DNA from 3 places in the Ornithinibacter aureus genome. Region 1 is predicted to be linked to each of the others. Evidence: predicted binding sites of a transcription regulator. Region 1 holds the regulator's gene; each other region holds the start of a gene.
What was found. The regulator LexA, encoded in region 1, represses DNA repair genes until DNA is damaged. The targets are predictions, from matches to a motif close to TCGAACANNTGTTCGA.
Positions count from the first base shown of each region.

Region 1 (7,629 bases):
ATCACGGTGCCCGGGGCTGGGTCGATCGTGCCGTTCGAGCTCAGCCCCTCCCCGCGCATGGCGCGGTCCAGCCCGATGGCCGGGATCCGGATGCGCAAGCCCTCGGTCGAGGGCGCCTTGCTCGTGGATGCCGTCGGGGTTGGTGTCGGCGTGGGCGTTGGCGTGGGGCTGGGAGTGCTCGGGGTGATCGATGGCGCCGGGGTCGTCGCGGCTGGGGTGGCCGCGACGGGAACGGCATCGCCGTCGCGCTGCATCACCCAGGTGAGCAGCGCGACGGCGAGGACGATCAGGGCCACGCCCACCGCACGCAGTGGGCGAGAAGTCATCAGCGGTGGCTGCCCTGACGGCGGCGGCTGAGGACGAGGGCGCCTGCTCCGGCGACGAGCGCGGCGCCGGCGGCGGCCAGCCCAAGACCCGGCACGGAGGCGGAGTCACCGACGCGGTCGGTCTCGACCACGGGGCCGGTGACGGTGGGCTTCACCGAGGGCTTCGTGCTGACGGTCGGCGACGGGCTCGGGCTGACCTCGTCCTCGTACTCGGCGACGCAGAGGATGACCTCAAGGTTCTGACCGGCGGCGTGCTCGATCTCATCACCGACCGAGGGCTCCCAGTAGAGCTCGAGGTCAGGGTCCTCCTCCGTGCCCTCTTCGGGGAAGCCCGCGAGAACCGCGAGGTAGTAGCCGAAGTCTGCGGGCTCGGCATCCTCAGGAAGCTGGAAGGCGTCGGTGATCTCGGGGATGTCGACCGGGGTGCTGATGTCGCCGAAGGACTCACACCACGCGTCGACGTCCTCCTCCTCGGCGAGGATGTCCTCCCACACCGTCGGGTCAAGCAGCTCGGGGTCGAACGGGATGGAGTCGTCGGGCTCGATCACGGCGGCGAACGCCGGAGCCGCGAAGGCGACGGGTGCCGCGATGAGGGCAGCGGCCCCGACGAGCGGCACCAAGGGCTTGAGAAGGCGGTTCATGGGGCAGACCTTTCGACAACGGGCCAGCACAGACCCGCCAGTGACTGATGAATGACACAGGGACTGGACAGAGCCGTTGATCCCCCGCTCACCCGGAACGATAGCGTCGCAGCGCACGACCCGCACACCCCATTCGGCTGATGACCACGGGCGGGCCGGCCGCCCACATCGACCAGGTCCAGCACCTCGAACGCCACTGCGTGAGAGCCGAGCAGCACGAAGGGCGCCACCCCCCTGCACGGGGGTGACGCCCTTCGGCGTTTCTGAGCCGGGTCGAGGGACTCAGGTCTGGGGCACCGGCTGCCTCACGGCACCCGGTGGAATGAGGGTCAGGAGCTCGGGATCACCAGCTGCTGGCCGGCGCTGACCTGCGCGGTACTGAGGTTGTTGGCGATCTGGATCGCGACGATGGCCTGGTCCATCGACAAAGTCGGCAGCTCGGCCACGGCGATCTGCGACAACGTCTCGCCCGGGGCGACCGTCACGGCCCGCAGCGGCTCACTCGCCCCTGCCCCGCGCAGCCCGGTCAGGCTGGTCACTGCGACCACCGCGAGCACGAGGAGGAACAGCGCCAGGCGACCGCGGCGCGTGAGGCGAACGCCACCGGCATCCGCCGTGGTTCGCGCGCCACCCTGCACGAGGACGAGGTGAGGACGCTTCGGGGCCGGCCCGGCGTACCCGAGCTCGGTGTGGTCCCACGCGAGTGCACTCATGATGTCTCCTCCATCTCGGGGGCCGAGGCCGCCGTCGAACCGGTGTTCGATAGAACGTCTGTACGAGTTGTAGCACGAATGTTCGAGCCACTCAAGACACACCTCGAAGAAATGTTTGAATTCTCTGTACGAGACTCGTAGGGTGGTGTCATGCAGGAGATCCTGCCGACGAGCACCGACAGTCGGCCTGACCTGCGAAAAGACCGGAACTGACACCAGCGCCGGTGACCGTGACCGAAGGGGTCGACATGGCACGTCCGAGGAACGCCGACATCCACGAGATGCCCGACCGCGGCGACGGCGGCGCGCTCACCCATCGCCAGCGCAAGGTCCTCGAGGTCATCCGCAACTCCATCGACCGGCGCGGCTACCCGCCGAGCATGCGCGAGATCGGCGACGCCGTCGGTCTGACCTCCCCCAGCTCGGTCGCCCACCAGCTCTCGGCCCTGGAACGCAAGGGCTACCTGCGGCGCGACCCGAACCGCCCCCGGGCGATCGAGGTCATCTCCCCCGACACCGCGAGCGACGAGCCCGGCTACCGCGGCGTGCCCGACCACGACGACGAGGACGTCACCGGCATCAACGACCAGCGGCCGGAGGCCACCTACGTGCCGGTGCTCGGTCAGATCGCTGCTGGTGTGCCGATCACCGCGGACGAGGTCGTCGAGGACGTCTTCCCCCTCCCCCGCCAGATCGTCGGCGAGGGGTCGCTGTTCCTCCTGCGGGTCGTCGGCGACTCGATGATCGACGCCGCGATCTGCGACGGCGACTGGGTCGTCGTGCGCCAGCAGCCCAATGCCGAGAACGGCGACATCGTCGCGGCGATGCTCGACAACGAGGCCACCGTCAAGACCTTCAAGCGGCGCGACGGCAAGGTCTGGCTGATGCCGCACAACCCGGAGTTCTCACCGATCGACGGAGACCACGCAACGATCCTGGGCAAGGTCACTGCAGTCCTGCGCCGCGTCTGACGGTCCTGCGCCGCGCCTGCGGCTGCAGCCGGGAAGAACTTTCTCGCCCGATGCCGGAACCTTCAGGTGAGCACCACTTCTTTTGTGGTGCTCACCTGAACCTTGTGGTGCGAACCTCGGCCCGCGCCGTCAGGGCGCGCTCTGACAGGTGCATCAGTCGTCGCGGTCGCCGAGCCACGCCAGGGCCCGACGGCAGGATGCCGTGACGTCACCGGCGAGCCCGGCCTCCTCCCACAGCTCCCACCACTCGTTGGCGTGCGAGCGCACCGCGCGGCGCAGCACCTGCCGCGACTTCTCCACGAGCTCCTGATCGCCCGTCGGCAGGGGCTCGTCGATGAGCCACTGCGGAAGGTATGGCTCCCCCTGTGCCGCAGCGGGATTCACGCTGGCACCCACTGCTGCGGCACCCGCCACGGCCTCACACATCTCCGGCGCCTCGATGTACCCCGACGACCGGAGCACGGTCTCGAGCGCAGCCAGGACGACGGCCGGTCGCTGGTCGCGCGGCAGGTCCTCCAGATCACCGAGGAAGTCGAGTGCGTCGTCGTTCTCGAAGGGTCCTGATCCGGTGGCTCCCATGGTTTCAGCGTACGCCTGCCAGAGCACGACGGGTCGGCGGCGGGGCGTTGCCCGCGTCACTCACGCATCGTCATGTGGCGGATCGTCATGGCGCGGATCGTCACGGCGGCGCACCGTTGCCCGGCCGGCGCTGGAGCGCTCCACGGGTCAGGCCTGGTGATCGACCAGGGCGCGCAGGCTCGGCCGAAGTGGGGCATCCACGCGCACCGTCATGAGGTCGTCGCCCCGTGTGGGTCCGCGGGTGATGGCCATGACGGGGATGCCGCGCTTCGCGGCGTGCCGGACGAACCGCAGTCCCGACATCACGGCCAGCGACGAACCCAGCACGAGCAGGGCCGGCGCCTCGTCGGTCAGGGCGTAGCAGGCGTCGACCCGCTCTCGTGGGACCGAGCCTCCGAAGAAGACGACATCGGGTTTGAGGGTGTCGGCGCCGCAGGTGGTGCAGTGCGGCAGGTGGAACGCGGTGACGAGCGCGTCGTCGAGCACGATGTCGCCGTCCGGGCGGATCTGGCTGCTCACCCGCGACCCGTCCGACGCCTCGCCCGACGCGAGCGCCTCGAACCCCGGATTCTGCTCGGCCATGCGGGCCTGGAGCAGGTCGCGGTCGGTGCGTGTGCCGCAGGTCAGGCACAGCACCTCGGCGAGCGTGCCATGCAGTTCGGTGACATCTCGACTGCCGGCGGCCTGGTGCAGACCGTCGACGTTCTGGGTGATGACCGGCCCGAGCACACCACGCGCCTGAAGCGCCGATACCGAGCGGTGGCAGTCGTTGGGCTCGGCGTGGCTGAACCGCTGCCAACCGATGAACGATCGTGCCCAGTAGCGCTGCCGAGCCGCGCTGCTGCCGACGAACTCACCGTGCTGCATAGGGGTGACCCGGCGCTGGCCGTCCGGGCCTCGGTAGTCCGGGATGCCGCTGTCGGTCGACATCCCGGCCCCGGTGAGCACGAGCGTTCCCGGGTGGTCCAACAGCAGCTCGGCCACCGCTTCGAGCGACGCCTGGGTGAGTGGTGCCGCAGAGGAGAGCGCAAGGGTGAGTGGCGCGACGGCATCCGGCATGGCGTGGATCCTCCCACCCCACCTCGACCTATTGCACTCCAGCCACCTCCCACCCCGACTGATTGCACGTCAGCCCCCTCCACGCCCATCCATCAGGTGGCTGGAGTGCAAGAAGTCGGATCACCCGGGGTACGAAAGTCATGGCAGGGGATAACTCGGCGTTATAGAATGCGGGGCATGATCGATGCCGCAGGACTCCGGGTCATGAAGGCCATCGCCGACGAAGGCAGCTTCACCGCGGCCGCGACCTCGCTGGGCTACACGCAGCCGGCGATCTCGCAGATGGTGCGGCGCCTCGAGCAGCGCACGGGCACCGTGCTCGTCGAACGCGTCGGGCGCAACGTCCGCCTCACCGAGGCCGGCCAGGTGCTCGCGCGCCACGCGACCCCGGTGCTCGCTGCCATCGACGCGGCCGAGGAAGAGGTCGCTGCGATCGCGGGGCTGCGCAGCGGACGGGTGCGACTCATGGCCTTCCCCTCGGCCTCGGCGACTCTGGTGCCGCGCGCGCTGTCGCTGGTCAAGAAGCGCTTCCCCGACGTCAGCATCACCCTCACCGAGGCCGAGCCCCCCGAGAGCCTGGCAGCGCTGAAGGCCGGCGAGTGCGACCTCGCGGTGGCGTTCGCCTACGAGGGCACCGACATCGGTCGGGGCGAGGAGGACCTCGACCAGTTCGTCATCACCAAGCTCCTCGATGACGAGGTGCGCCTGGCCGTTCCCGAGGGCCACGGCGTCTCCTCGCAGGAGAACGTCGACCTCTCGGTGCTCGCCGACGAACCGTGGATCGCCGGCTGCCCGCGCTGTCGGGGCCACCTGCTGCAGCTGACGCACGACGCCGGGTTCCGCCCCGACGTCGCCTACGAGACCGAGGACTACGTGGCCGTCATGGGCCTGGTCGCCGAGGGTCTTGGCGTGGCGCTCATCCCTGACCTCATCCTGCGCACGGTGCACCACCCCGACGTCGTCGCCCTGCCCATCACCCCGGCGTCGCGTCGCTCGATCATGGCCGTCACCACCTCTGACCTGCAGCGCGTGCCGGCGGTCAAGGCGACCCTCGAGGCCCTCACCGAGAGCGCCGCGGCCCAGTCGACGGCCTCGACGGTGCGCGCCCCGGAGCCGACCTTCTCGATCTGAGCGGCACCGCTGCCGCCGGTCAGCCATCGGGCTGATGCACCCACACCCACCTCGCGCTGCACGTGAGGTCATGCACACCCACCCCGCCTCACACGTGAACTCCTGTGGAGAGGGCGGTGGGGGTCTGTCAGAAGTCGTTGCGGCGGACAAGGAATCCCTCTCGTCCTGCAACGGTCCGTGACAGCACACCCTCCTGGGCCCTCAGGGGTTGAACACGCCCACGACGATCCTTCACACAGGGACGCCGTGGGTGACCCGTCGCGCAGGGACGCCGTAGCGACCCGACGCGAAGGCCAACACCAGGCCGGACCGGCAGCAGGCAGGTCCCCGCCCTCCAGCACCGTCAGCGGCTGGTCGTGACGATGACGTCGTCGCCACGCTCGGCGATCGCCACGTCGCCACGCTGGTCGGTGCGGTATATGGCGTACCCGTTGCGCCGCAGCAGGTCCAGGTGCTTCGGGGCCGGGTGGCCGTAGTCGTTGTCGGCGCCGACGCTGATCACCCCGACGGGGGCCCGCACCGCCGCCATGAGGTCGTCATCGAGGTTCGCACTCCCGTGGTGCGGGGTCTTCACAAGATCGAACCCACCTGCCGCCTGAGCCATCGACGGCTCGCGCCGCAACCGCAGCAGCAGGTCGTGCGCCGCCTCACGCTCGATGTCGCCCAGCAACAGGGCGTCGACCTCGCCGGCACGCACGGCAAGCACCACGCTCGCGTTGTTCGGCACCGACCCGTCAGCGATGCGTCGCCACGGGCTCCACACGACGGCATCCATCTCGCCGAGCGTGAGCCGGTCGCCCGCGGACAAGGGCCGTACGGGGATGCTGTGGCGCACCGCGAGCGCGTCGACGTGCGCCGCGCTGTCGGCAGGTTCGCGAACCGGGGTGATGAACAGCTGGCCCACCCGCCGGCCGTCGATCGCCCCGACGAGTCCGTCGACGTGGTCGGCGTGCAGGTGGGTGAGAACGACGGCATCCAGGGTCGTGACCCCGAGGCGGGAAAGGCAGCCGTCGACGAGTGGAGGATCGGGCCCGGCATCGACGAGGAGGGCACTGTCTGCGCCGGTTCGCACCACGACGGCATCACCCTGCCCGACGTCACAGACGACGACCCGCCATCCCTGCGGCGGCCATGTGACCGTCCCGGTGGGCACGAGTGAGGCGGCCAGCGTCAGGACGCACCCGAGGGCAAGAACCGGGTGAGCGGCGGCCCCCGTGGCGAGAGCACGCCCCGTGAGCAGCACGACCACGGTGAGCCCCGCGAGGAGCAGGGCCCCGGGCGCACCGTCCGGCCACGGCATCGTGCCGCCGGGGACCTCGGCGAACCACCGGGCCACCCTCGCGATGCCCCATGCGGGCAGCACCCCGGCCCAGGCGATGAGTCGGGCACCATCGCTCCAGATCACCGAGGTCAGGGATGCCGCGACGCCGGCGACCGTCGCGATCGGCACCAAGGGTGCGGCGAGCAGGTTGGCGACCACGCCGACGATGCTGACCGACCCCTGGAGCAGCACGACCAGGGGCGCGGTCATGGCCTGGGCCGCGACCGGCACGGCGAGCGCGGGCCCCATCGAGGCCAGCCGCACGGGCAGGCGGGCACCGATGGCCTCACCCCACGGCCGGGTGAACAGCAGCAAACCGAGGGTCGCCACCGAGGACAGCGCGAAGCCGAACGACCTCGCCAGCCATGGGTCGACGACGAGCACGACGATGATGGCCGCACCGAGCACGGGCGGCCCGGCCGAGCGCCGCGACCTGCTGAGCCCGATCAGCCCGATCGCCCCCATCGCCGCGGCCCGCACGACGCTCGGCTCGGGCCTGGCGAGCACGACGAAGCCGGCCAGGGCCACCAGCGCCAGCACCGGCCTGGCCCACAGGGGAACCCCCAGCAGGACGCACAGCCCGAGGACGAGACCGACGACGACGGCCACGTTGCTGCCGCTGACCGCGGTCAGGTGGGTCATGCCGGTGGCGCGCATCGCCTCGGTGAGGTCGGGCGGGGTCTGGCTCGTGTCGCCGATGACCAGGCCGGGCAACAGACCGCGTGGATCGGCTGGTGCCCCGTCGACGGCGCCGCGCAGCCCTGCGCGCAGGTGCTCGGCGGCCGAAGCAACTGCACCGGGTGGCGCGATGACCCTCGGGGTGCCGGTCACTGCGAGGCTCGCCACTCGGTCATCGCCCGGTTCGGTGGGGCGCAGCCGGCCGGTGAG
Region 1 is NZ_VMSB01000001.1:1,031,623-1,039,251, forward strand. Features, by position in the region: gene C8E84_RS04925 (class F sortase) at 1-326, opposite strand, end outside; gene C8E84_RS04930 (hypothetical protein) at 326-967, opposite strand; gene C8E84_RS04935 (LysM peptidoglycan-binding domain-containing protein) at 1,297-1,680, opposite strand; gene lexA (transcriptional repressor LexA) at 1,929-2,651, shown strand; gene C8E84_RS04945 (DUF4259 domain-containing protein) at 2,805-3,230, opposite strand; gene C8E84_RS04950 (NAD-dependent protein deacetylase) at 3,378-4,289, opposite strand; gene C8E84_RS04955 (LysR family transcriptional regulator) at 4,467-5,420, shown strand; gene C8E84_RS04960 (ComEC/Rec2 family competence protein) at 5,764-7,629, opposite strand, start outside.

Region 2 (7,629 bases), 370 kb from region 1:
AGGGTGAAGCCACCGGTGATGCTGGCGCGGCCGTCGAGGATGGCCTCGTTGAAGCGAGGCGCGACGATCACCCGGGAGTCCAAGGTCGCTGCCAGCTGGTTCTGCGGCTCGGGCAGGGCGACCATGGCACGGCTGATGTCGGCGTACTGCTCGGCGCCCTCGCTCGTGAGGGTCAGGGCGATCTCGACCTCGTTGGTGACGACGCCCTGCTGGTTGGTGCGGTACCCCGAGGTGGCGTCGCTGATCTTGTCACCGGCGACGGCGACCGGGCCGAGGATGTACTTCACGCTGCCGTCGTCCTGGCACGTGACGAGCGGCTTGGCCGGGTCGTCGACGAGGTTGTCCAGGGCCTCGGGGTCAGCACAGTTGAGCAGCTCGAACTGGGCGCTCACCTCGGGGGTGATCCACGCGAGGTCGGTCGGGCTGGTCGGGGTCGCGGTGGATGCCGTCGGGCTGGGCGTCGGCGACGGGCTGGCCGACGCGCTCGGGGACGGGGTCGGCGCCATGAGCGCCTCGGGGACCGAGCTGTTGTTCGTCGGTGAGGCGCTGCTCGCCACGGTCGGGGTCGGCGACGGGCTCGCGGCCGGTGCCCCGGACGGTGCGGGCGACGCCGTGCCGCTCGGTGAGGCGCTGGGCTCGGGGGATGCCGTACCGCTCGGGGACGCCGTCGGCTGCGGCTGCGGGCTACCCGCGGCGATCGCGAGGACGGGACGGAACTGCAGCTGGGAGGACTTGCTGATCGCGTCGCGCACCTCCTGCGTCGGGATCTCGGGGATGCTCACGACGATGTTGCGGTCACCCTGCGTCGTCACCTCGGCACCGGAGACACCACCGGCGTCGACACGCTGGACGATGATGTTGCGAGCCTGGTTGAGTTGCTCGGCCGTGACGGTCTGGCCCTCGACGGTCTTGGGCTCGAGGATGATCTGCGTCCCGCCCTTGAGGTCCAGCCCCAGCTTGGGGGTGGCCTGGGCGTCCGACCAGTGCATCGCACCGGCGAGCAGCCCCGCGAGGGCGAGCGAGAGGACGGTGAGGGCGAGCAGGGCTCGGCGCGCGGAGGAGCGCTGGGACTTCGACGACATGGTCAGGCGACCTCGGAGGCGTGCGAACCGATGGCCCGGCGGTCGTAGCGCACCGTGACGCCGTTGCCGGTGTCGAGCGTGACGACGCGATCGTCGAGCGCGACGACCGTTCCGTACAGGCCGGAGGTCGTGACGACCTCGTCGCCGACGACCAGCGCGGCCTGGAGGGCCTGGATCTGCTGGGCCCGCTTGCGCTGGGTGAACATCATGAACACCAGCAGCAGGAACGGGAGCAGCAGGATGACGACGTAGCCGAAGCCGGAGTCCATGGGTGAGATCGGTCCTTAGTGGTCAGGGTGCCCGCTCGTGGCAGGCGAGGATGCGGCAGGGGCGCACCCGGGCCAACGCCCGAGTGTAGGTGACGGGTTCCACCCGTTCCAACGTCAGCGCCCGTGCGGCGCGCCTCGTTCGGCGAGCGGCAGGTCGGCGGGGGTCAGCCGCCGAACCGGCCGGGCGCCGTGTCGTCGCTGTCGCCGTCCACGGGCAGCAGGTCCTGCAGGGGCGCGCTGCGTGGCGCGGTGATGCCCAGGTGGGTCCAGGCCCGCGGGGACGCCGCCCGCCCGCGCGGTGTGCGCACGATGTATCCCTCGCGCACGAGGTAGGGCTCCGCGACGGTCTCGACGGTGTCGGCCTCCTCGCCCACGGCCACGGCCAGGGTCGACAGGCCGACCGGCCCGCCGCCGAAGCGGCGGCACAGCGCCTCGAGCACGGCGCGGTCGAGCCGGTCCAGGCCGACGGCGTCGACGTCGAACAGCGCCAGGGCGACCTGCGCGGCCGCGAGGTCGACGTGGCCCTCGCCGTGCACCTGCGCCCAGTCCCGCACCCGGCGCAGCAGGCGGTTGGCGATGCGCGGCGTCCCGCGGGAGCGCCCGGCGATCTCCCGGATGCCGTCCTCGTCGGCCTCGACCCCGAGCAGGCCGGCCGAGCGGTGCAGGATCTGGACGAGGTCGGCGACGTCGTAGTAGTCGAGGTGGGCGGTGAACCCGAACCGGTCACGCAGCGGCGCCGGCAGCAGCCCCGAGCGGGTGGTGGCGCCGACGACGGTGAACGGCGGCAGCTCGAGAGGGATCGCGGTGGCTCCGGGCCCCTTGCCGACGATGACGTCGACCCGGAAGTCCTCCATCGCGAGGTAGAGCATCTCCTCGGCGGACCGGCTCATCCGGTGGATCTCGTCGAGGAAGAGCACTTCCCCCTCGTCCAGCGAGGAGAGCACCGCCGCCAGGTCACCGGCGTGCTGGATGGCCGGGCCGCTCGTGAGCCGCAGGGGCTTCTCGAGCTCGGCCGCGACGATCATCGCCAAGGTGGTCTTTCCCAACCCGGGCGGGCCGGAGAGCAGGACGTGGTCCGGTGGACGGCCGCGCCGGCGGGCCGCCTCGAGCACCAGCCCGAGCTGGTCACGCACGCGGGGCTGACCCGGGAACTCGGCGAGGCGACGGGGTCGCAGCGCCGCCTCGACGACCCGGTCGTCCTCGGAGCGCCCGGGGTCCACGACGCGGGCCGTGGCCTCGTAGGACCCGTCCGCCTCGACGACCTCGCTGGCGAAGCCGCGCTCGCGCGCCCCGCCGCTCACGGCCGCAGCTCGCGCAGGGCCAGCCGCAGGTAGGCGGCGATGTCGGCGTCGGCCGGCGCGGACACGGCAACGCGCTCCACGGCATCCGATGACTGCTTGGCCGACCAGCCCAGCCCGACGAGGGCCTCGGTGACCGGTGCCCGCCACGGCTCCTCACCGGGACGGGTCGTTGGCGAGCCCGGGCCTGCGGCCGGCGCCGCACCCGGGATGGCGCCGACCTTGTCGCGCAGCTCGAGAACGAGCCGCTGGGCCGACTTCACGCCGATGCCGGGGATGGACGTCAGGGCCTTGCTGTCGCCGCTGGCCAGGGCCGCGGCCAGCTCGCTCGGGCCCATGACCGACAGCATCGCCAGCGCGAGGCGGGGCCCGACCCCGGAGACGGTCTGCACGGTGACGAACATGTCGCGCTCTGCGGGCGAGGCGAAACCGAAGAGCGTGAGCGAGTCCTCGCGCACGACCAGGGTGGTCGCGAGGGAGACCTCGCTGCCGCGACGGCATCCGGATGCCGTCGTGGGGGTGGTGTGGACGAACATGCCGACACCACCCACCTCGACGACGACGTGGTCGAGACCGACGTGGGTGACCTCACCGCGCACCGAGGCGATCATCGCCGCCCCTGCGCCGCCGCGAGGGCGTCGAGGCGGGCGAGCTGGGCACCGCGCCACGCCTGGCAGATCGCCAGGGCCAGCGCGTCGGCGGCATCCGCGGGGCGGGGCGCGACCTCGAGGCCGAGGATGCGGGTGACCATCGCCGTGACCTGCGCCTTGTCGGCACGGCCCGAGCCGGTGACGGCGGCCTTGACCTCGGTCGGGGTGTGGAAGACGACGGGGATGCCGCGCTTGGTCGCCGTGAGCAGCGCGACCGCGGTGGCGTGGGCCGTGGTCATCACGGTGGTGATGTTGGTGTCGGCGAAGACCCGCTCGACCGCCATGACGTCGGGCTCGTAGCGGGCCAGCCAGCTCTCGAGCTGACGCTCGAGGTAGACCAGACGCTCCCCCGGGTCGCCGTCGCTCGGGGTGCGCACGACACCGACGGCGACCATCGCGGCCTTGCCGGGGCGACCGTCGACGACGCCGAGACCGCAGCGGGTCAGGCCGGGGTCGACTCCGAGCACGCGCACGAGCGGGGTCCCTTCGACGATGGGCAGCGGTTTAGAACACCTGTTCGGGACGACACGCTACACAGGCAACGCCCGCGGGATGTGCAGCAACACGCGCAGCCTGCCCCCACCGTGCCCAGATCGACCAGGAGGTCACCCGGGGCGCGCCTTGCGCCTCACTCCTCGTCGAGCTGGGCGAGCACGTCGTCCGGGATGTCACCGTTGGCGAAGACGTCCTGGACGTCGTCGGAGTCCTCGAGGGCCTCGATGACGCGGATCATCTTCTTGGCCCCGTCGAGGTCGAGCGGCACCTGGAGGTTCGGCACCCACGACGCCTCGGCCGAGTCGTAGTCGACCCCGGCTTCCTGCAGCGCCGTGCGCACGGCAACGAAGTCGCTGGCCTCGGAGATGACCTCGAAGGACTCCCCCAGGTCGTTGACCTCGTCGGCCCCGGCCTCGAGGACGATCTCGAGGATGTCGTCCTCGGTCTTCTCCCCCTTGGGCACGATGACGACCCCCTTGCGGTCGAACACGTAGCTGACCGAGCCCGGGTCGGCGAGCTGGCCGCCGTTGCGGGTCAGGGCGGTGCGCACCTCGGCGGCGGCCCGGTTGCGGTTGTCGGTGAGGCACTCGATGAGCACGGCGACACCGCCGGGGGCGTAGCCCTCGTAGGTGATGGTCTCCCAGTTGGCCCCACCCGCGGTGGCGCCCGACCCGCGCTTGACCGCGTTGTCGATGTTGGTGTTGGGGACCGAGGACTTCTTGGCCTTCTGGATCGCGTCGTAGAGCGTGGGGTTGCCGGTGGGGTCGCCGCCACCGGTGCGCGCCGCGACCTCGATGTTCTTGATCAGCTTGGCGAACAGCTTGCCGCGCTTGGCGTCGATCGCCGCCTTCTTGTGCTTGGTGGTCGCCCACTTGGAGTGGCCGCTCATGAACGCTCCCTCTGGTCTGGCGCGGCAGGGCCCGTGGTGGCCCCGTGCGCCGTGGCGGTGTGCTGCCGAACGATGTCGACGAAGAACTGGTGGACGCGGTGGTCACCGGTCACCTCCGGGTGGAACGAGGTGACGAGCAGGTCACCCTGCCGCGCGGCGACGATCCTACCTGCGGCCGGTCCGTGCTCGACCCGGGCCAGCACCTTCACCGACTCCCCCGCGTCCTCCACCCAGGGCGCCCGGATGAACACGGCGCGCACCGGCTCGCCGCCGAGCTCGCGGATGTGCAGGTCCTCCTCGAAGGAGTCGACCTGGCGCCCGAAGGCGTTGCGTCGCACGGTGATGTCCAGCCCGCCGAGGGTCTGCTGGTCGGGCCGGGCGTCGGCGATGCGGTCCGCGAGCATGATCATCCCCGCGCACGACCCGTACACCGGCATCCCCGCCGCGATCCGTTCCCGCAGCGGCGCCTGGAGGTCGAAGGCGCGCACGAGCTTGTCCATCGTCGTCGACTCCCCACCGGGGATGACGAGAGCGTCGACCTGCGCGACCTCCTCGGGCCGTCGGACCGTCATGGTGCGGGCACCGCTGGTGGCCAGGGCCACGACGTGCTCGCGCACGTCGCCTTGCACTGCGAGGACGCCGATGAGGGGGATGCCGGTCACGACCGATGAGCGTACGTGCTCGCCCGGCGCGCCCGGTCGGGCGTCCGGGGTTGCGGTGGCCGACAGTCGGGGTGCCCCGGCGTGGGGCCGATACGGTCAGGTCATGACGTCAGCGCTGACCGAACGAGCCCGCGAGCTCGACGTCCTGCACGCCGCCACCGACTTTCGTGGCCGGTTCCGCCTTCCCGCCGGGGTGATCTACCTCGACGGCAACTCGTTGGGGGCCCTGCCGCAGGGTGTCGCCGAGGCGGTGGCCGACGTCGTGCACCGCCAGTGGGGCAACGACCTCATCGCGAGCTGGAACGACGCGGGCTGGTGGCAGGCGCCTGCCCGCGTCGGCGACGCCATCGGCGCGCTCATCGGGGCGGCACCCGGCCAGGTCGTCTGCACCGACTCGACCTCGGTGAACCTCTACAAGGCCGTGGTCGCGGCCGCGCGGATGCGCCCGGGCCGCCGGGTCGTGCTCACCGACCCCGACTCCTTCCCCACCGACCTCTACGTCACGGATGCCGCGGCGCGCGATGCCGGGCTGGTCGTCGAGCGGGTCTCCCCCGCGGATGCCGTGGCCCGGATCGCGCAGGTCGGCGACGACCTGGTGCTGGCCTCCTACTCGTCGGTGGACTACCGGACCGGCGAGCTCTGGGACCTCGCCGAGATCACCCGGGCTGCCCACGAGGTCGGCGCCCTGGCCTGCTGGGACCTGTGCCACTCCGCCGGGGTGCTCGACGTCGGCCTCGACGAGCACGGCGCCGACCTGGCCGTCGGCTGCGGGTACAAGTACCTCAACGGCGGCCCGGGGGCGCCGGCGTTCATCTACGTCGCGCACCGCCACCAGGACGACTTCGACCAGCCGCTGTCGGGCTGGAACGGCCACGCCACCCCCTTCGCGATGGCCCCCCACTTCGTGCCCGCACCCGGCATCACCCGCGCCAGGGTCGGCACCCCGCCGCTCATGGGGATGCTCGCGCTCGAGGCGGCGCTCAAGGCCTACGACGGCGTCGACCCGGCAGCTGCCCGTGAGCGCTCGCTGTCCCTGACCGGGTTCTTCCTCGAGTGCCTCGACGTGCTCGTGCCCGAGCTGGACGTGGCGACCCCGCGCGAGGACGCGCGTCGCGGCTCCCAGGTGAGCGTGCGGCATCCACAGGCGTATGCCGTCGTGCAGGCGCTCATCGCGCGCGGCGTCGTCGGCGACTTCCGCGAGAGCGACATCGTGCGCCTGGGGTTCGCGCCGCTCTACCTCACCCACGGCGACGTGCTCGCGGCCGCGGAGCACCTGCGCGCGGTCATCGAGGGCCGGGCGTTCGAGCGCGAGCAGTTCACCACCCGCGCCACCGTCACCTGAACCCGGCCCGCGGGCCCACCGGTGCAGGCACGAGCGTGGACTGCGCCGGGAAAACCCGAGGTTCGCAGGGGAAGCCTTCCCCTGCGAACCTCGGGTTTGTCCAGCGAAGTCCGAGCGACTACCAGCCGCGCTCGGCGAGGCGGTGCGGCTGCGGGATCTCGTCGACGTTGATGCCGACCATGGCCTCACCCAGACCACGCGAGACCTTGGCAATGACGTCGGGGTCGTCGAAGAACGTCGTCGCCTTGACGATCGCCTCGGCGCGCTGGGCCGGGTTGCCCGACTTGAAGATGCCCGAGCCGACGAAGACACCCTCGGCGCCGAGCTGCATCATCATCGCGGCGTCGGCCGGGGTGGCGATGCCACCGGCGGTGAAGAGCACGACGGGCAGCTTGCCCGCGGCGGCAACCTCCGTGACGAGCTCGTACGGGGCCTGGAGCTCCTTGGCCGCGACGTAGAGCTCGTCCTCGGGCAGGTTCTGGAGGCGGCGGATCTCCTGGCGGATCTGGCGCATGTGCGTCGTCGCGTTCGAGACGTCGCCGGTGCCGGCCTCACCCTTGGAGCGGATCATCGCCGCACCCTCGGTGATCCGGCGCAGTGCCTCGCCCAGGTTGGTCGCGCCGCAGACGAAGGGAACCGTGAAGGCCCACTTGTCGATGTGGTTGGCGTAGTCGGCCGGGGTCAGCACCTCGGACTCGTCGATGTAGTCGACCCCGAGGCTCTGGAGCACCTGCGCCTCGACGAAGTGGCCGATGCGGGCCTTGGCCATGACGGGGATCGAGACGGCCTCGATGATGCCGTCGATCATGTCGGGGTCGCTCATCCGCGACACGCCGCCCTGGGCCCTGATGTCGGCGGGCACCCGCTCGAGGGCCATGACGGCGACCGCACCGGCATCCTCGGCGATCTTGGCCTGCTCGGCGTTGACGACGTCCATGATGA
Region 2 is NZ_VMSB01000001.1:664,029-671,657, forward strand. Features, by position in the region: gene secD (protein translocase subunit SecD) at 1-1,082, opposite strand, end outside; gene yajC (preprotein translocase subunit YajC) at 1,085-1,351, opposite strand; gene ruvB (Holliday junction branch migration DNA helicase RuvB) at 1,516-2,652, opposite strand; gene ruvA (Holliday junction branch migration protein RuvA) at 2,649-3,260, opposite strand; gene ruvC (crossover junction endodeoxyribonuclease RuvC) at 3,257-3,772, opposite strand; gene C8E84_RS03240 (YebC/PmpR family DNA-binding transcriptional regulator) at 3,928-4,683, opposite strand; gene pdxT (pyridoxal 5'-phosphate synthase glutaminase subunit PdxT) at 4,680-5,345, opposite strand; gene kynU (kynureninase) at 5,449-6,687, shown strand; gene pdxS (pyridoxal 5'-phosphate synthase lyase subunit PdxS) at 6,806-7,629, opposite strand, start outside.
Region 2: a site for LexA is predicted at 3,805-3,820, ahead of ruvC (crossover junction endodeoxyribonuclease RuvC). Genes of this name have one in related genera too.

Region 3 (7,629 bases), 900 kb from region 1:
GTACGAGGCGCGGATCCGGGACAAGTCCAGGTGCTCATCAACCAGCTCGGCGATAAACCGAGCCAAGTGCTCGGACGGCAGCCAGTCATCCAGCGACGGCGGCAACAACAAGTCCTGCTCCGGCGCGAACGCCCGGAACGTCTTGCTCACCGGCACTCCCGCCGCCGGCTCCGCCGGCGCCGAGCCCCGACCGGTCGACTCATCGCACAACTCGAACAACACCCGCGCGTCATCATCAGGCACACCAGATTCTCCCCCAAGCGCCCACCTCAGCAGCGGAACCCGACTGGCGTGTTACTGACCCACGCTCCTAGGGCACCGGCCCGAACGGGTGCGGTCTGCCGTGGGTCTGCGCGTGCCATGACAGGTAGGCGGTGACGGCCGTCGGCAGCGTCGGGTAGAAGTGCTCGGTGCCGATGGCGTCGTCCAGCCCGGCCGCTTCGAGGTCGTCGAGAAGGTCCTGCTTGACGCGGGCCAGGGCGAGCACGATGCCTCGGGACACGAGTTCGTCGTGGAGCCTGGCCAGGGCGTCCAGGCTCGTCAGGTCGACCTCGACGTTGGACTCCGCGTTGATGATGAGCCACTCGACCGGGGCCTCCGCGTCGTCCACGGCGGCCAGGGCGCGGGTGTGGAAGTCCTCGGCATTGGCGAAGAAGAGCGGCGAGTCGTAGCGGTAGACCACCAGGCCCGGCACCTGCACGGCATCCGGGAAGTCGTCGACGTCGTGCATGCCCGCCATGCCGCGCACATAGCCCAGGATGCCGTCGTGCGGCCGGGCGACGCGGCGCAGCAGGTCGCCGAGGGAGAGCGCGACGGCGAGCAGGATGCCGTAGAGCGCGCCGAACACGAACACCCCGAGCGTGGTCGCGACGAGCAGGACGAGCTCGCTGCGGCGGAACCGGGCCACCCGCCGGATCTCGGCGACGTCGACGAGCCGGACCGCGGCGTAGACGACGAGAGCCCCGAGGGCGGCCTTCGGGAACGCGGCGATGACCGGGCCGAGCGCGAGCACGGCCACGAGCACGGTGGCCAGGGTGGCCAGCGAGTACAGCTGGGTCCGGCTGCCCATCGAGGCACCGATCGCCGTGCGGCTTCCGCTGCTGCTCACGGGGAACCCGGAGAGCAACCCCCCGGCGATGTTGGCCGCGCCGAGCGCGAGGAACTCCTGGTTGGCGTCGACCTGCTGGCCGGAGCGCTCGGCGAAGGCTCGTGCGGTCAACACGTTGTCGGAGTAGGCGACGACGGCGATGCCGAGCGCGGGCGCCAGCATGGTGGCCACGGCATCCGGCGACAGGTCCGGCAGGCTCAGCTGGGGGAGGGCCGACGGCAGGGGGCCGACGACCGCCACACCGAGCTCGTCGAGCCCCAGCACCATGACGGCCGCGGCGCCGAGCAGTGCCGCGAGCAGGGGGTTGGGCAGGCGGGGGAAGAAGTGCGCAGCGAGCAGGAGCAGCACGAGGAGGGTGCTCGAGAGCACGAGGGTGGGTGCGTGGACGTCCGAGAGGTGGGTGAGGGCGCTCCAGACCTCGGCGGGCATCGAGTCGCCGCTCACCTCGATGCTGGTGAGGCTGTCGATCTGGCTGACGACCATGAGCACGGCAACCCCGGCGAGGTAACCGACGAGCACCGGTTTGGAGAACAGGTCGGCGAGGAACCCCAGTCCGAAGGCCCAACCGAGGAGGCACAGGGCGCCGGTGACGACGGCGAGGGCCGCGGCGAGTGCGGCGTACGCGTCGGGGCCGCTGACACCGACCGCGGCCACGGCGGTCGCGGTCATCAGCGCCGTCGTGGATTCTGGGCCGACGGAGAGCTGGCGGGAGGAGCCGAGGACGGCGTAGACGAGGGTGGGCGCGACGATCGCGAGCAGGCCTGCGGCCGGCGGGAGCCCCGCGATCTGGGCGTAGGCCATGACCTGCGGGATGAGGTAGGCGGCGACGGTCACCCCGGCGAGCAGGTCGCCGCGCAGCCAGCCGCGCTGGTAGGTGCGCCACACCGTGATCCCGGGAAACGTCGTCGCGACGGTCACGGGCCTCCTGGCGTTGAGTGGCCGGTGGTGGCCGTCTGCGGTGGGCACGGGCTGATTCGACCACACGGCGTCGGCGTGTCGCCCGTCAATGTGGAGGATCGAACAGGTGTTCGTCTATGGTCGTCCACAGGTGGTGTCCCCGACGGCACTTGTCCACAGGCTCGACGGCAGCCCGTGACCGTTGTCGGTACCGCCACCTAGCGTCTGACCCAGACCTCGCGACGAGACCGATGGCGAGAGCTGGTCGCCGGTGGGCGCGCTCGCTGCACGAACAGGAAGAGACGGTGTGACATGGCAGGAAATCGCGGACCCGTGATGCCCAACCCCACGGCTGCGGCCAACGGTGGGGAGAAGGACAAGGCGATCGCCTCGGTGATGGCCCAGATCGAGAAGCAGCACGGCAAGGGTGCCGTCATGCGCCTCGGAGACGACGTGCGGCCCCCCATCGAGGTCATCCCCACGGGCTCCATCGCCCTCGACGTCGCACTCGGCATCGGCGGCCTGCCGCGCGGCCGGGTCGTCGAGATCTACGGACCGGAGAGCTCGGGAAAGACCACCGTCGCCCTGCACGCGGTCGCCAACGCGCAGCGAGCCGGCGGCATCGCGGCGTTCATCGACGCCGAGCACGCGCTCGACCCCGACTACGCCAAGGCCCTCGGGGTCGACACCGACGCGCTGCTGGTGTCCCAGCCCGACACGGGGGAGCAGGCGCTCGAGATCGCCGACATGCTCATCCGCTCCGGCGCGCTCGACATCATCGTCATCGACTCCGTGGCGGCCCTGGTGCCCCGTGCCGAGATCGAGGGCGAGATGGGTGACAGCCACGTCGGCCTCCAGGCCCGCCTGATGTCGCAGGCGCTGCGCAAGATCACCGGCGCCCTCAGCAGCACCGGCACGACGGCGATCTTCATCAACCAGCTCCGCGAGAAAATCGGAGTCATGTTTGGGTCTCCCGAGACCACGACCGGCGGCAAGGCGCTGAAGTTCTACGCGTCGGTGCGTCTGGACGTGCGGCGCATCGAGACCCTCAAGGACGGCACCGACGCGGTCGGCAACCGCACCCGGTGCAAGGTCGTGAAGAACAAGGTCAGTCCGCCGTTCAAGCAGGCTGAGTTCGACATCCTCTACGGGCAGGGCATCTCGCGCGAGGGTGGCCTCATCGACATGGGGGTGGAGCAGGGCTTCGTGCGCAAGGCGGGTGCCTGGTACACGATGGACGGGGACCAGCTGGGGCAGGGCAAGGAGAACGCCCGCAACTTCCTCAAGGACAACCCGGACCTCGCCGACGAGCTCGAGAAGAAGATCAAGGAGAAGCTCGGCATCGGTGTCCCGCGCGCGGAGATGCTGGCCGCCGTGCCGGACGTCCCGGTCGACTTCTGATCCCCCGCTCGATCCCGGACGCTCGGATGCCGTTCGCCGACTCGACGACCCCTCCGCCCCCGTGGGCGGCGGGGTCGTCGTCGGTTCCCGAGCCCGTGGTACCACCAGCGCGACGTGCGGCTGCGCCCCCTCCCGCAGATCCGGAGAGCGACCCGCGCACGCGGGGCAGCGAGCCCGACCCGCTCGACTGGGCCCGCCAGATCGTGCTGCGCCAGCTGACCGCTGGTCCGCGCAGTCGTGCCCAGCTCGAGCAGGTGCTGCGCCGCAAGGACTGCCCCGACGACGTCGCCGCCGCGGTGCTCGACCGCATGGAGCAGGTCGGCCTGGTCGACGACACCGCCTACGCGGGCATGCTCGTGCGGTCCCAGCAGGCCGGTCGAGGGCTCGCCCGGCGGGCACTGGCCCAGGAGCTGCGCCGCAAGGGCGTCGACGACGAGACGGCCAACGCAGCCTTGGCAGAGGTCGACCCGCACGACGAGGAGGAGCGAGCCCGAGCGCTCGTGGCGAAGAAGATGCGGTCCATGACCGGTCTGGAACCGCTCGTGCAGACCCGCCGCCTCGCCGGCATGCTCGCCCGCAAGGGCTATCCCTCGGACGTGACGATGCGGGTGGTGCGTGAGGCCGTGCGCGAGGCTCCCGAGAACCAGCGCGACTGAGCCTCTCGGCGCGCGCTCAGAAGGAGTGCAGCGGCCGTTGCGCCGCGGACAGCGAATCGGTCGGCACGATCTGCTTGCCATAGGGGAAGAGCGAGATCGGGATCATCTTGAGGTTGGCAATGGCCAGCGGGATGCCGATGATCGTGATCGCCTGGGCCACTGCGGTGATGACGTGCTCGAGGGCGAGCCACCACCCCGCGAGCACGATCCACAGGATGTTCAGCACCACCGAGCCGGCGCCGGCATCCGGCTGCTGCACGACTGCTCGCCCGAAGGCCCGCCGAAGACGAACCAGATGATGTTGAGCAGGGTGCGCACGCGAAGGATCCCCTCGAGATGGGCTGGTTCGGGGTCGAGCCAACCGGGCCCCAGCCTGTCATGCGCTTGCACCGTCGCGTAGCGACTCGGTTCGACCCGACCACCCGGGTCAGGCGGGACGGCGCCGCGCCACGACCTCGTCGTCGTCGGTCTCGCCTGTCTCGAAGAAGCCCAGGCTGGCGTAGAGACCCTTCGCCGCCGTGTTCTGCGGGTGGTAGGCCAGCGCGAACCCGGCGGCGTCGTCCCGGGGCTGAAGGGTCGTCAGCGCCTGGACCAGCGCGGCGCGACCCACCCCGCGACCTTGGTGCGCGGCGTCGACGATCACCCCACCGAGCCAGCAGCTGCCGTCCTCGTCGTCGATGCCCCACATGAGGAAGCCCACCACGGCGCCCTGCTCGTCATGCACCGCCAGTGGCTTCCACACGTCCTCGTAGGCGCAGAGCGCGAGGTAGTGGGTGGCAGCCGCGACGTAGGCGTCCTGGCCGGGCACGATGGTGAGGCCGGCGACGGCACGCCAGCTCCCGGCATCCACCGGACGCAGGGAGACCGACGGGCCGGGCTGGGTCATGCGCGCCAGAGTAGGCCGTCCACCCTGTGGACACCAGCGCTTCGAAACACGGGGGTGACACGGGTGTGATGACAGGTTCACGCCGTGGCCATAGGTTCGTCACGTGAGTGAGCAGATGCCGGCCGAGGCCGCAGGCGGCCTGTTCGACGACTACGCCCTCGGCCGGGCGTGGGACGAGATGCTCGGTGAGCCCGGTTCGCCCCGAACGCCCTACAAACCGGTGTTCCACACGCTGCGCGGGATGAACGGGCAGGCCCTGAAGGAGCGGGCCGACTCGCTGGCGCGTTCCTACCTCGACCAGGGCGTGACGTTCGACCACGCGGGGGAGGAGCGGCCCTTTCCCCTGGATGCCGTGCCCCGCGTCATCAGCGCCCACGAGTGGCAGGTCATCGAGTCCGGGGTCGTGCAACGCGTCACGGCGCTGGAGTCCTTCCTCGACGACATCTACTCGCGCGAGGGCGAGATCCCCCGCGCCGTGCACGAGGGCATCATCCCGTGGCGCCTCATCGCGAGCTCGAAGCACTACCACCGGGCCGTCATGGGGATCCGCCCGAGCAACGGCGTGCGCGTGCACGTCGCCGGCGTCGACCTCATCCGCGACGAGATGGGCACGTTCCGGGTGCTCGAGGACAACGTGCGCGTGCCCTCGGGCGTCAGCTACGTCATCGCCAACCGCCGTGCCATGGCCAACGTCTTCCCGGAGGCGTTCGCGACGATGCGCATCCGGCCCGTGCACGACTACCCGCGCATGCTCCTCGCGGCGCTGCGGGCGGCTGCACCCGACGGGGCCAGCGACCCCACAGTCGTCGTGCTGACCCCTGGGGTGTTCAACTCCGCCTACTTCGAACACGCGCTGCTGGCCCGAATGATGGGGGTCGAGCTCGTCGAGGGCCGTGACCTCGTCTGCGTCGGCGGGCAGGTGCGCATGCGCACGACCACCGGGGACCGCCCCGTCGACGTCATCTACCGGCGCATCGACGACGAGTTCCTCGACCCGGTGCACTTTCGCGGCGACTCCATCCTCGGGGTCGCGGGGCTGGTCTCCTCCATGCGAGCGGGCCGGGTCACGGTCGCCAACGCCATCGGCAACGGCGTGGCCGACGACAAGCTCATCTACTCCTACCTGCCCGACCTCATCCGCTTCTACCTCGACGAGGACCCGATCCTCGGCAACGTCGACACGTTCCGCTGCGACGAGCCGAAGGCGCTCCGGCACGTCCTGGAGAACCTGCACGACATGGTCGTCAAGCCCGTCGACGGCTCGGGTGGCAAGGGCCTCGTCGTCGGGCCCAAGGCAGACGCCGAGACCCTCGAGCAGGTGCGCGCCCAGCTGACTGCGGATCCGCGGGGCTGGATCGGCCAGCCGGTCGTGCAGCTCTCGACCGTGCCGACCTTCATCGACGGCCGCCTCGCCCCACGCCACGTCGACCTGCGGCCGTTCGCCGTCAACGACGGTGAGCGCGTGCGGGTGCTGCCGGGAGGCCTCACCCGGGTCGCCCTCCCCGAGGGGGAGCTGGTCGTCAACTCCAGCCAGGGCGGTGGGTCCAAGGACACCTGGGTGCTCTCGGACCGTCGGGCCGCGACCAGCACCTCCAGCCGGCCACCGGACAACCGCGAGGTCGTCGTCATGAGTGCCCCCACGGCATCCCACGAGGACAGCATGAAGGCCCAGCAGCAGCAACAGCAGCAGGGTCACCGTACGGTGGCCCCGGCTGACATCCACCACGAGGAGTCGTCGTGCTGAGCCGGATCGCCGAGTCGCTGTTCTGGATCGGCCGCTACACCGAACGCGCCGACGGCACGGCGCGCATCGTCGACGTGCTGCGACTCCAGCTGCTCGAGGACCCGGGGGCCGACGAGGTCACGGCGTCGCGCACCGTCCTGTCGGTGATCATGGGGATGCCGTTCGAGGGCGACCCGGGGTTCGCCGACGTGGGTGCCGCCCTGGTCTTCGACCGATCCAATGCCAGCTCGATCACCGGGGCCCTCTTCGCCGCCCGCGAGAACGCCCGGCGAGCTCGCGAGACGTTGTCGACCGAGCTGTGGGAGGGCATCAACACGACGTGGCACCGCTGGAACGGCTTCGGGCGGACCGTCACCACCGAGCGGCACCTGTCGTGGGTGCGCGAACGGGCGGCGCTGGTGTCCGGCATCGCCGACTCGACGATGTCGCACGACGAGGCCTGGGACTTCCTCGTGCTCGGTCGCAGCCTCGAGCGGGCCGACATGACAGCGCGGCTCGTGGCCACCGGCGGCCTGCCGCGCGGCGGCGCCCCGTGGTCGGTGGTGCTGTCGTCGTGTGGGGCCCAGCAGGCCTTCATGCGCAGCCAGCGCGGGCTGCTCAGTGACGACCGGGCGGCGGCCTTCCTCGTGCTCGACCGCGAGTTCCCCCGGTCGGTCTTCTTCGCCCTCTCCGAGGCCGAGCGTCGGCTCGACGCCCTCTCACCGCAGGAGGACCGCATCGGCATCTCCGACGAGGCACGGCGCCAGCTCGGCCGCATCCGCACCTCGCTGGAGTACCGGGCGACCTCCGACGTGATCGCCGACCTGCCGGCCCAGATGCTGCGGGTGCAGGGGTCGGTGATGGCGGCGTCGCAGGCCGTGGCGTCCCGATACTTCCAGTCCGGGCAGGTCACGACGTGGACCCGGGACGGGGTGGTCTGACATGCGCCGCTGGCGAA
Region 3 is NZ_VMSB01000001.1:127,994-135,622, forward strand. Features, by position in the region: gene C8E84_RS00615 (IS1182 family transposase) at 1-150, opposite strand, end outside; gene C8E84_RS00620 (SulP family inorganic anion transporter) at 311-2,074, opposite strand; gene recA (recombinase RecA) at 2,342-3,406, shown strand; gene C8E84_RS00630 (regulatory protein RecX) at 3,433-4,062, shown strand; gene C8E84_RS00635 (YccF domain-containing protein) at 4,079-4,321, opposite strand; gene C8E84_RS00640 (GNAT family N-acetyltransferase) at 4,490-4,948, opposite strand; gene C8E84_RS00645 (circularly permuted type 2 ATP-grasp protein) at 5,064-6,692, shown strand; gene C8E84_RS00650 (alpha-E domain-containing protein) at 6,686-7,612, shown strand; gene C8E84_RS00655 (transglutaminase family protein) at 7,614-7,629, shown strand, end outside.
Region 3: a site for LexA is predicted at 2,125-2,140, ahead of recA (recombinase RecA). Genes of this name have one in related genera too.